Regions from separate parts of the Paenibacillus sp. TSA_86.1 genome, predicted to be linked through region 2. Evidence: a T-box and tRNA genes for the amino acid it is inferred to sense, from the RefSeq annotation. Region 2 holds a T-box; the other regions hold tRNA genes.
The links. A T-box is a leader RNA that pairs with one kind of tRNA and senses whether it is charged. The one in region 2 lies ahead of argS (arginine--tRNA ligase), so its partner is inferred to be a tRNA-Arg.
Positions count from the first base shown of each region.

Region 1: it encodes a tRNA-Arg, which carries the amino acid that the T-box ahead of argS (arginine--tRNA ligase) is inferred to sense. The anticodon was not compared.
Region 3: it encodes a tRNA-Arg, which carries the amino acid that the T-box ahead of argS (arginine--tRNA ligase) is inferred to sense. The anticodon was not compared.

Region 1 covers NZ_JBQZGE010000014.1:48,927-52,106, reverse strand. The annotation lists tRNA gene ACUTVW_RS21515 (tRNA-Arg) at 1,119-1,192, opposite strand; gene ACUTVW_RS21510 (hypothetical protein) at 1,517-2,359, shown strand; gene tig (trigger factor) at 2,496-3,180, shown strand, end outside.
Region 2 covers NZ_JBQZGE010000011.1:1,060-4,239, forward strand. The annotation lists gene ACUTVW_RS18960 (CobW family GTP-binding protein) at 1-800, shown strand, start outside; gene ACUTVW_RS18965 (four-helix bundle copper-binding protein) at 873-1,208, shown strand; T-box leader at 1,289-1,579, shown strand; gene argS (arginine--tRNA ligase) at 1,649-3,180, shown strand, end outside.
Region 3 covers NZ_JBQZGE010000013.1:122,111-125,290, forward strand. The annotation lists gene ACUTVW_RS21080 (sugar-binding transcriptional regulator) at 1-525, opposite strand, end outside; tRNA gene ACUTVW_RS21085 (tRNA-Arg) at 1,023-1,097, shown strand; gene clpP (ATP-dependent Clp endopeptidase proteolytic subunit ClpP) at 1,277-1,873, shown strand; gene ACUTVW_RS21095 (stalk domain-containing protein) at 2,098-3,180, opposite strand, start outside.

The DNA of each region.
Region 1 (3,180 bases), on a different contig from region 2:
ACAAGGGCGAGTAAGGAACAAGTAAGTAAGTAAGTGAGTAACAAAAAAAGTGGGTGACCAACCAACAAACAAGTAACTAAGAAGTGAAAAACAAGTTACTTGGAAGTGATGACTAAGTCACTAGCAGTCACTAAGTATAACCTCAAGATAAAGCGGATATGTATGAATTGGTACAATATCCATTAATCAAGCATAACATTGTGTGTCAATATGGAGGAATGAAATACAAAACTGAACAGAGCCAACCGCTGTTTCGAGCAATTTACACTAATGTCATCGTGTAAGATTAAACAGGTGACACATGACTTCTTGCTCCGCGTGAAGTTTGAATGATCCCTATTTTTATTTTTCACATGGCTGTTGGCTAAGGTTTTATTGTTGAACTAGGTTATCTTCCACTCTCCGAGTTTTTATGTATAGGGCAGAATTAAAGGAATATTGTATATAGAGATTCATGAATATAGAAATGCGAGAATGTACGGATGTAAGGATTGTAAGAACGCAAGAACACAGGGACACAAAAACAAAAGAACAAAGAACACAGGAATGTATAACTTTGGGAAGACGATATATTAAGGAAAGGTATTATAAGGGAATAAGGGTCTATCAGTCTATCGGTCGAAACATCACCGGGAGGTTCTAATGGGTTCAATGGATGTGTTTAATTCTAGCGATCACGAGAAACGTTATATGGAGAAAAAAGAGTCTTTACCAATTCTAACGATCCTCAGGAACGTTAATTAGCCAATGAAGCTCAAAAAAGCACAAAATAAGCACGAAATTGTGGGAATAAGCTCGCTGGTGATCGTTAGAAAATGTAATCGGCGAAAATGGGGCAAATAGCGTCTCTGGTGATCGTTAGAGTTTTGTGGCACGGTGGAGAGGAGCTATTGCATGATGGAGAGAGGCAATTTCACTGTGAAACGCCTTATTAGCTCTCAAGAAAGGCATTCTGCCTGTAGTCTGTAGTTGAAAGCACAAAGTCAGTGTTGAGAAAAAAGTAAGAACAGTCGAGACTGCGATGTTTGCGCTCTCGAAGCGGATGCTCCGACGAACCTTTGGGCTTCTCATCCCCAGAACGCAAAAAAAAGCTTCCCGAAGGAAGCTTCATTAAATGACGTCCCAGGAGGGATTCGAACCCCCGACCGACGGCTTAGAAGGCCGTTGCTCTATCCTGCTGAGCTACTGAGACATGAAATTTTTCAAGCAAAAATGATTTTACCATATATAAATAATAATATCAAATGTTTTATTTCATGCTCATTTTCGTATATGATATTTGGCGGCTGCGACGTTTTTTTCTTTCTAATTAAGGTTATGTTAGAATATCAGAAGAACTCAGAAAATAGATCCATATTTCGTTGATATATATCTATTCATAGTCGATTCCGGCTGCAGATTCAGGAACAGAGGAGGTGCTCCTATCAAGGAATCCACGACCCCGGGAGCCACGGAGAACAACAACATTGTGCTGCTTCCAAAAACGCTGGACTACTACCAAATACAGCTAACGGTTATGCTTGAAAATGAACGTTACGGTGAAGCAATGGACTTGCTTCGCTTTTTGATGCAATGCCAAGGACAGGATGAACGTCATTACGATGAGTGGAGGGCATTGCTTGAATGGTTGCAAGCAGCATTTCCTCAATATGAAGAAATGGAAATGCCGATCACCCGTAAAGAAGAGGAAGAAGACGTTAGCGAGGAAATGATGGCAAGGCAACACGCCAAATTGAAGCTTGCACAGGACGATGGTTATGCCGACAAACTGCTACGTACCGTTATGGAAGGGCCGTTAACTGAACAGACGACATTGGCACTGGAACAACTGGCATTTCTGGACGTTCCGAAAGTAGACGAGGAACTGATCCAGTGGCTGCAAACGAAGACACTTCATCCGCTACTGCAGTTCAGAGTACTGCAAACCCTGCGCCGCCGAGGGGGGCAAGAAATCGTCCGATTCACCAGAGGTGAGGAAGATGTAGAGATCGAGATCGCTGACGTTCCACTTAAACCGGAAGAATTTCCGCTTCAAATTGTGCAAATTTTGGAACGAGTAGCAGACCAGACGGAGGTTCATGAACCTACGCTCTTTTATTTTGCCCAGGAACTGTGGATACAATATGTCATGGCGGTGTATGGAACACGGGATTATCAGTCCATGCTGGAGCCAAATGACGCTATGACAGACATTTGGGCTGCTGCGCTGCATATGACGGTGGCGGACAGTCTGGGCGGCTCACATGATGAAGAGAATACACGCTCAATGTATGCTGTGACAGGTGCGATGAGGTTTCGACTGGAGCAGGCTTACCGCTCTATGAAACAGTTTGTTTCGGCCGGTTTGGACGGCCATTAAGGGAGCGGAAACGTTTACCTTAAACCGTATCAAGGGAATCTACTTGAAAAAGAATGTAAATTTGTTTATACTAAGATGGTTATTTTGTACGTGATTGCCTACGTGAACATGTGAATTTTGGAGGGGAAAGTATACAATGAAAGCAACTTGGGAAAAGATAGAGAAGAACCTTGGGGTTCTTGAGGTTGAAGTCGGTGCAGAACGTGTAACTGAAGCACTGGACAAAGCTTTTAATAAAGTTGTAAAACAAGCAAACGTACCTGGATTCCGCAAAGGTAAAGTGCCACGTCCAATCTTCGAAGCTCGTTTCGGAGTTGAGAGCCTGTATCAAGAAGCAATCGACATTCTGCTTCCTGAAGCTTACACAGAAGCGATCGATCAAACGGATATCTTCCCGGTAGATCGTCCTGATGTGGACATTGAGCAATTTGGCAAAGGTCAATCCTTCAAATTTAAAGCGAAAGTAACAGTGAAACCGGAAGTTACCCTGGGTGACTACAAAGGAATCGAAGTTGCTGTAGCTAAAACTGAAGTTACTGATGCTGAAGTAGCTGAAGAACTGGAGCGTCTGCAACAGCGTCATGCTGAACTGGTTGTTCTTGACGAAGGTTCTGCAGAGAACGGCGATGTAGCTGTAATTGATTTCGATGGTTCTGTTGATGGTGTACCTTTTGAAGGTGGACAAGCAGAACGTTACTCTTTAGAACTGGGTTCTAACACGTTCATTCCTGGCTTTGAAGAGCAAGTTTTGGGCCTTTCCACTGGCGACTTCAAAGACGTTGAAGTAACTTTCCCGGAGAGCTACCATGCAACTGAACTTG
Region 2 (3,180 bases):
TTATCGTAATCGAGGCAACGGGTGCGGCGAATCCGATGGAAATTTTGGATGCGGTAACGGAGACTTCGTTATATATACGCTTGGAGCTAAAAAGTTTGATCACCGTGGTGGATGCGGCACATTTGTCGGGTCTGTATAATGAGCAAAAGGGTAAAACCTTCAAACTGATGCAGGAGCAGATTCGCTGTGCTTCCGTGCTTCTTTTAAATAAAACAGATCGGGTTCAGGCAGAGCAACTTCAGGAATTAGAACAGCTTTTGAATAAATGGAATGGCTTTGCTCCTGTAATTCCTACGGTAAAATGCGATGTGCAAATGGAACATTTGCTGCACAGCGGTGCTGACGTACACATCGAGCGGTCAGGGACAGCGGGTGACGAGTCAAACCTTGTAGTAGAACCTCATGTGCATACAGATGCATGTCGTACGCATGGATGCAATCCTGCCCATGATCACACGGATCACCGTGACAGTGACCAACACGAGCATTCATCCAAGCCTCACACGTCACATGAACATGTTATGGTATATACCCATTATTTCAACAAGCCTGTGAACAGCGAAGCGTTCGAACAGTTCGTGGCTGCTTTGCCTCGTGATGTATACCGCGCGAAGGGAATCCTTTCATTCAGTGATACCGCAAGCCGATTCTGGTTTCAATATGCCTATCGTGAATCGGATTACATGAAGATTACTCCCCAAGGTGATGTGCCTAATGTAGCTGTGTTTATTGGCGAGCATTTTGATCAAACTGCCATTCGTGAACAACTACTGGAAATGGAAGCGGTAAAACAAGACTAGGCTAATGGTTCAAAGTTCCTTCCTGATGGGTATTAAGAAGCATAGCAAACTTTGCCTGGGAGGTAACTTTAAATGACACAACAACAATACCAACAATGTATCGATGCTTGCCTGGAATGCATGAATGCTTGCAACGTATGTTACATATCGAGTCTAAAAGAATATGATTTGGCGATGCTGCGTGATTGTATCCGCTTGAACCGGGAATGTGCTGACATTTGTGCATTTGCTGCACAAGCAATGACTCGTGGAAGTGACTTTATTAGTGAAATCTGTGAACTGTGTGTCAAAGCATGTGAAGCCTGCGCAGCCGAATGTGGAAAACACGGGCATGCTCATTGTCAAGCCTGCGCGGAAGCTTGCCGCAAATGTGCCGAAGCTTGCCGCTTAATGGCAGTGGTTGCTTAATCAATATGTACAATTAGACGAAATAACAGGCTTGCTAATCCTTACCAGGATAAGTATAATGGTCTGAAATGAATGAAACAGAAATATCCGTGATCGGGAGAGTAACCCAGATTCAGGCCATGACAGCGAGCCGGGGCAGGTGTAAGCCGGTATGTGTTAATCTGCGTGAAGCGCACCCGTGAGATGGTTATCCGAAGCCATATATGACTCGAATTGGAGCATGTCTGATGGATTTGAGGGTAATCCGGGATGCAACCGTTACTTGCACCGAGCGGAACAGTTCTATCTGACGATGCAGTTTGATGCATTTCAGTTGACTGTTCACTTAGAGTGGTACCGCGGGAACTGTGAACACAGCTCTCGTCTCTTATTGTTGAAGAGACGAGAGCTTTTTTGCGTTTATTTTAGATGATATATCATTCGGAGAAGGAGTGTTGGACGTGTTAATGAAACAGGCTGCCGTTCAGATTGCCCCGTTGACGGGACTAACAGAGGAAGAAGTATTGAGATTGTTGGAGATTCCACCGCAGGAGGAGATGGGAGATGCCGCATTTCCCTGCTTTACGTTAGCCAAGACACTAAGGAAAGCACCTGTCGCTATTGCCAGTGAGATTGCAGCTGCACTTCAGGATGATGGTATGCTTGCCGCGGCTGCGGGGCCTTATGTTAACATCCATTTTGACCGGGAGGCCCTGGCATTGCCATTGCTTGAGGAGATCGGTAGCAAAACATTTGGTAAACTGCAGTTGGGACAAGGCTCGCGCGTTGTGATTGATATGTCTTCGCCTAACATCGCCAAACCTTTTGGCATTGGGCATTTGCGGTCCACTGTCATTGGTGCAGCATTGTATCGTCTTTATAACGAAGCGGGTTACACCTCCATTAGTGTGAATCACCTGGGGGACTGGGGAACTCAGTTTGGCAAACAAATCGCGGCATATAAACGGTGGGGAAATGAAGAAACGCTGCAAGCCGATCCCATCCGTAATTCTCTTGAGCTATATGTTCGTTTCCATGATGAAGCAGAGCAGGATCCGTCTCTGGAGATCGAGGCAAGGGACTGGTTCCGCAAGCTGGAGCAGGGAGATGAGGAAGCACAGCGGTTATGGGCTTTCTTTGTAAATGTGAGTATGCAGGAGTTTAACCGGATGTATGAACGTTTGAATGTGGATTTTGACCATACGCTGGGTGAGAGTTTTTATAATGACAAAATGGGCGCAGTTGCCCGGGAGCTTCAGGACAAAAGGCTGCTGGAGGAAAGTGAGGGTGCGCTCGTTGTACGGTTGGATGAAGAGAACATGCCGCCGTGTCTGATCATCAAAAAGGATGGAACTACAATCTACCCAACCCGGGATTTAGCAACAGCGCTCTATCGTCATGATGTGATGCGGGCAGAGCGGTTGTTATACGTTGTTGGTGGGGAGCAAAAGCTACATTTCCATCAGGTGTTTACGGTATTGTCCAAGATGGGCTATGACTGGGCAGCGAATTGTGAGCACATTCCGTTTGGTTTGATGCGTTTCGAGGGACGTAAGATGTCCACACGTCGAGGGAAGGTTGTCTTTTTGCAGGAAGTATTGGATGAAGCAGTCGCTCGTGCCTTACAGATTATACAGGAAAAAAACCCGAATCTGGAACAAGCTGAGCAAGTCGCTGAAGCCGTTGGTGTGGGGGCTATTGTCTTTGGTGATCTGCGTAACAACCGGATGAACGATATCGATTTTTCGCTGGAAGATGCGGTCAGTTTTGAAGGAGAGACCGGGCCTTATGTGCAATATACCCATGCCCGGATTCAAAGTGTGCTTCTCAAAGCCGCCAATGTATCGAGTGAGGAACAGGAACGTATGAATAACCATCCAGGGGCTGTTGTCGGCAATACATCGTGGGCATTGTTGAAGTTACTTAGTGACTACCCGTCCTATCTGGAAAAAGCAGTGCTTCGCAACGAACCTTCGGTCATTGCAAAGTACAC
Region 3 (3,180 bases), on a different contig from region 2:
GCGCGCTGGTACAAACCAGACACCCTTCAGCGAAGTGGGCGGTGTGAGTTGCTCTGCGACTCCAGCCGTTGTTGATCCGCCTGTAACGGCGACAACGTCGTTGTCACTCATGATGCTGCCGAGAGCCTTCGCTCCGGCTCTTCCAAGTTCCCGCTTGGCATAAGGAGATACGTCCGAATCGCCGGGAACTACAACTACCTTTTGTAAACCGTAGGCTTGCTTGATTCGTTCTTCCAGCTCGGATAATCCAAACAGCTCTTTCGCGACAGGTTCTAACTGCTGCAGCAGATTGTACCCTGCCTCACTGATCTTCATGCCAGCACTGTCAATTTCGATAAGTCCCTGAGCCTTTAACAGATCAGTCTCAGCTCTCAGAACCCGCTCGGTCATCTGCATGGAATTGGCTAACGTTCTCCGCCCAATCACATCCGATAACATGATCTGGTGCAGAATCGTATACCGCTTTTTCAAGACATCCATGAGATCGGGCAGAAGCTGCTTTTGCACTTCTAAGATCGTTCGCATGCTTTCCACTCCCGCAAGCTTCTTGTTCCAAGCTTCAATCATGGCCTCAAAACGTCCCGGGTTAACTTTTTAAGTCCCACGTTCATTCTACCTAAAACTGACGCGATATGCAAGTGTTTCGAATGCTTATTTCGATACGTCAGCAGGCGTCTATACGCGCCTGTTTTCACAACCTCTACACGTTTGGACAAGAAGCAACGGATCTCATACCATATATAGAAGAGATACATAAATAGTATCTATATATTGCTTTGTTTCATTTTCATATGGCATGTCCAAAACCTCTTATAGCATGTACCGAAATAAAGGCTTTATCCCTTCTTCTTTATCATGATCATTTCCGAACCATTCCAAACCACCTATGGAATAACTCAAACCCTGCATATCGGGTGAATTAATGTATTCACTCTAACCTAATTCGTAAGACCTCTAACCAAAGCAACTGCTTGCATTTCACTAACTCATAGGCTATAATCATTATTGCTGTCACATGATGTGCGCCCGTGGTCCAATGGATATGACGTAGGCCTCCGAAGCCTGAGATCCAAGTTCGATTCTTGGCGGGCGCGCCACTTATTTTTAACAGCTCATAATGCATTTAACCAACGAAACCGAAAAGGTTTCTTTTTTTTCAAAGTTAGTTTGACTTTCTTTGACTTTTTGTTTGAGATTGTTTATTATGTGGTTAATACGGTAACAGTTTAAATATAAACACCCATTTAACACTTACATTTCCGAGGAGGTTTTTCACGTGAGTTATATTCCAATGGTCGTTGAACAGAGCAACCGGGGTGAGCGCGCTTATGATATTTATTCCAGATTGCTGAAGGATCGTATCATTTTTCTTGGTAGCGACGTGAATGACGTTGTGGCGAATGCCATCATGGCACAGATGTTGTTCCTGGCAGCCGAAGATCCGGAGAAAGACATTCACTTATACATCAACAGCCCAGGCGGATCTATCACAGCGGGTATGGCGATCTACGATACAATGCAGTTCATCAAACCGGATGTATCTACCATCTGTGTAGGTATGGCGGCTTCTATGGGTGCATTCTTGCTAAATGCTGGTGCAAAAGGTAAACGTTTTGCGTTGCCTAACAGTGAAATCATGATTCACCAACCACTCGGTGGTGCACAAGGTCAAGCGTCGGACATCGAAATTCGTGCACGTCGCATTCTGAAAATGCGTGACACGCTGAACCGCATCATCTCCGAGCGCACAGGTCAACCCCTGGAGCGTATTGAGAAAGATACAGATCGTGACTACTTCATGAGTGCTGCTGAAGCAGCCGATTACGGTATCATCGATAAAGTAATCCAAAACGTAGGCGCTCAAGGCATCTAAACTGCTGCCTGGTGGCTAGCGGAATCATCGCAGGGCGGGCTTCACCGATATAGGTGAGCCCGCCCTGCGTTATATTCAAGCAAACAGGCAAGATCACACCCGTCAGTGGGGTGTGTTGCCTGCATAACAAAAAGTCCCCGTCATCTTGCTTGACGGGGACTTTTTGTTTATTATTTTTTTACTAGAAGAATGGTATAATTGCTCTTGATTTAACCTGGACGAACTTACTTGTCTGACGTTACGTTGCTAAACGGCGCTGTGCCCTTAGGCAGAATTTCCTTATACGTGAATTTGATCTCAGGGAAACCTTCGGCATACGCTGTGTACTCATACAACTGGAAGAATACCACTGCACCTGTTGGCGTCACGTAGAAATCCTGGTCTTTATTCAGACCTTTGTAACCGCTCAGGTATCCCGTGTTCGCTTTCAATTGCTCGCCAACCTTTTTGCTGATCGTTTCACGCATCGATTTACTGTTTGCAATTACATCATCCAGTGTAAGCTCTTTACCTGTGTCGAGAGCAAACGTATGACCGGTGCGAGTCGTCATGCCATGTGCTCCAGCATAGTCCTCATAACGTTGAGTGATCAGACCCAGTACGCCGTTCTCATTGTAAGTCACCACATACGAAGCTTCGAACGCATACGGGCGTTTTGCAGTTGCTCCACCGAATTCGGACGTTTGTTTTTTGAACGCAGCAACAGCGGTGTCTACTTCATCTTTGAGCACTTTGTTAATCGCCGCTTCGGCCTCTTTGCTAGCTAGTCCACTCACTTGCGGGTACTGCACATCCACCTCAGCATTTTTAACGGTTACATTCGCTTTGGTCGATTTCACCTGTACGTTATTTTGTCTCACTTTGCTCAAGGTTAGTGTTTTGGTTTTGGCATCCCAGCTACCTTGTACACCCAAATAATCTCTCATTGCAGAGAACGGGATGTACAAACGACCCTGAATCAATTTGGCTTCCACCTGAGGGTAATAACCGTTAATGTAGACGTTTGGCTGTCCATCCATCAGGCCGATGGTCATCGCATTGCTTGCTGCTGTTACTGTATATGACTTGGTTTTAGCATCATATGTCAGTGTACCGCCCGCTACATCTTTGACCGCTGTCAGCGACACCCAAGTTGACCCACCTTGGAGCAAACCTTTTTGCGTCATCGTTTTACCGCCTGATTTCAGCGTCACCTCAGCCGGTGTAGTCACTTTGGAAGTTACAGAAGCGGCTTGAACCGATTGATCCACCCAAGCTGTGCTGCCCCCCATAATTACGCCTGCTGCCAATAATGCACTCGTCCACTT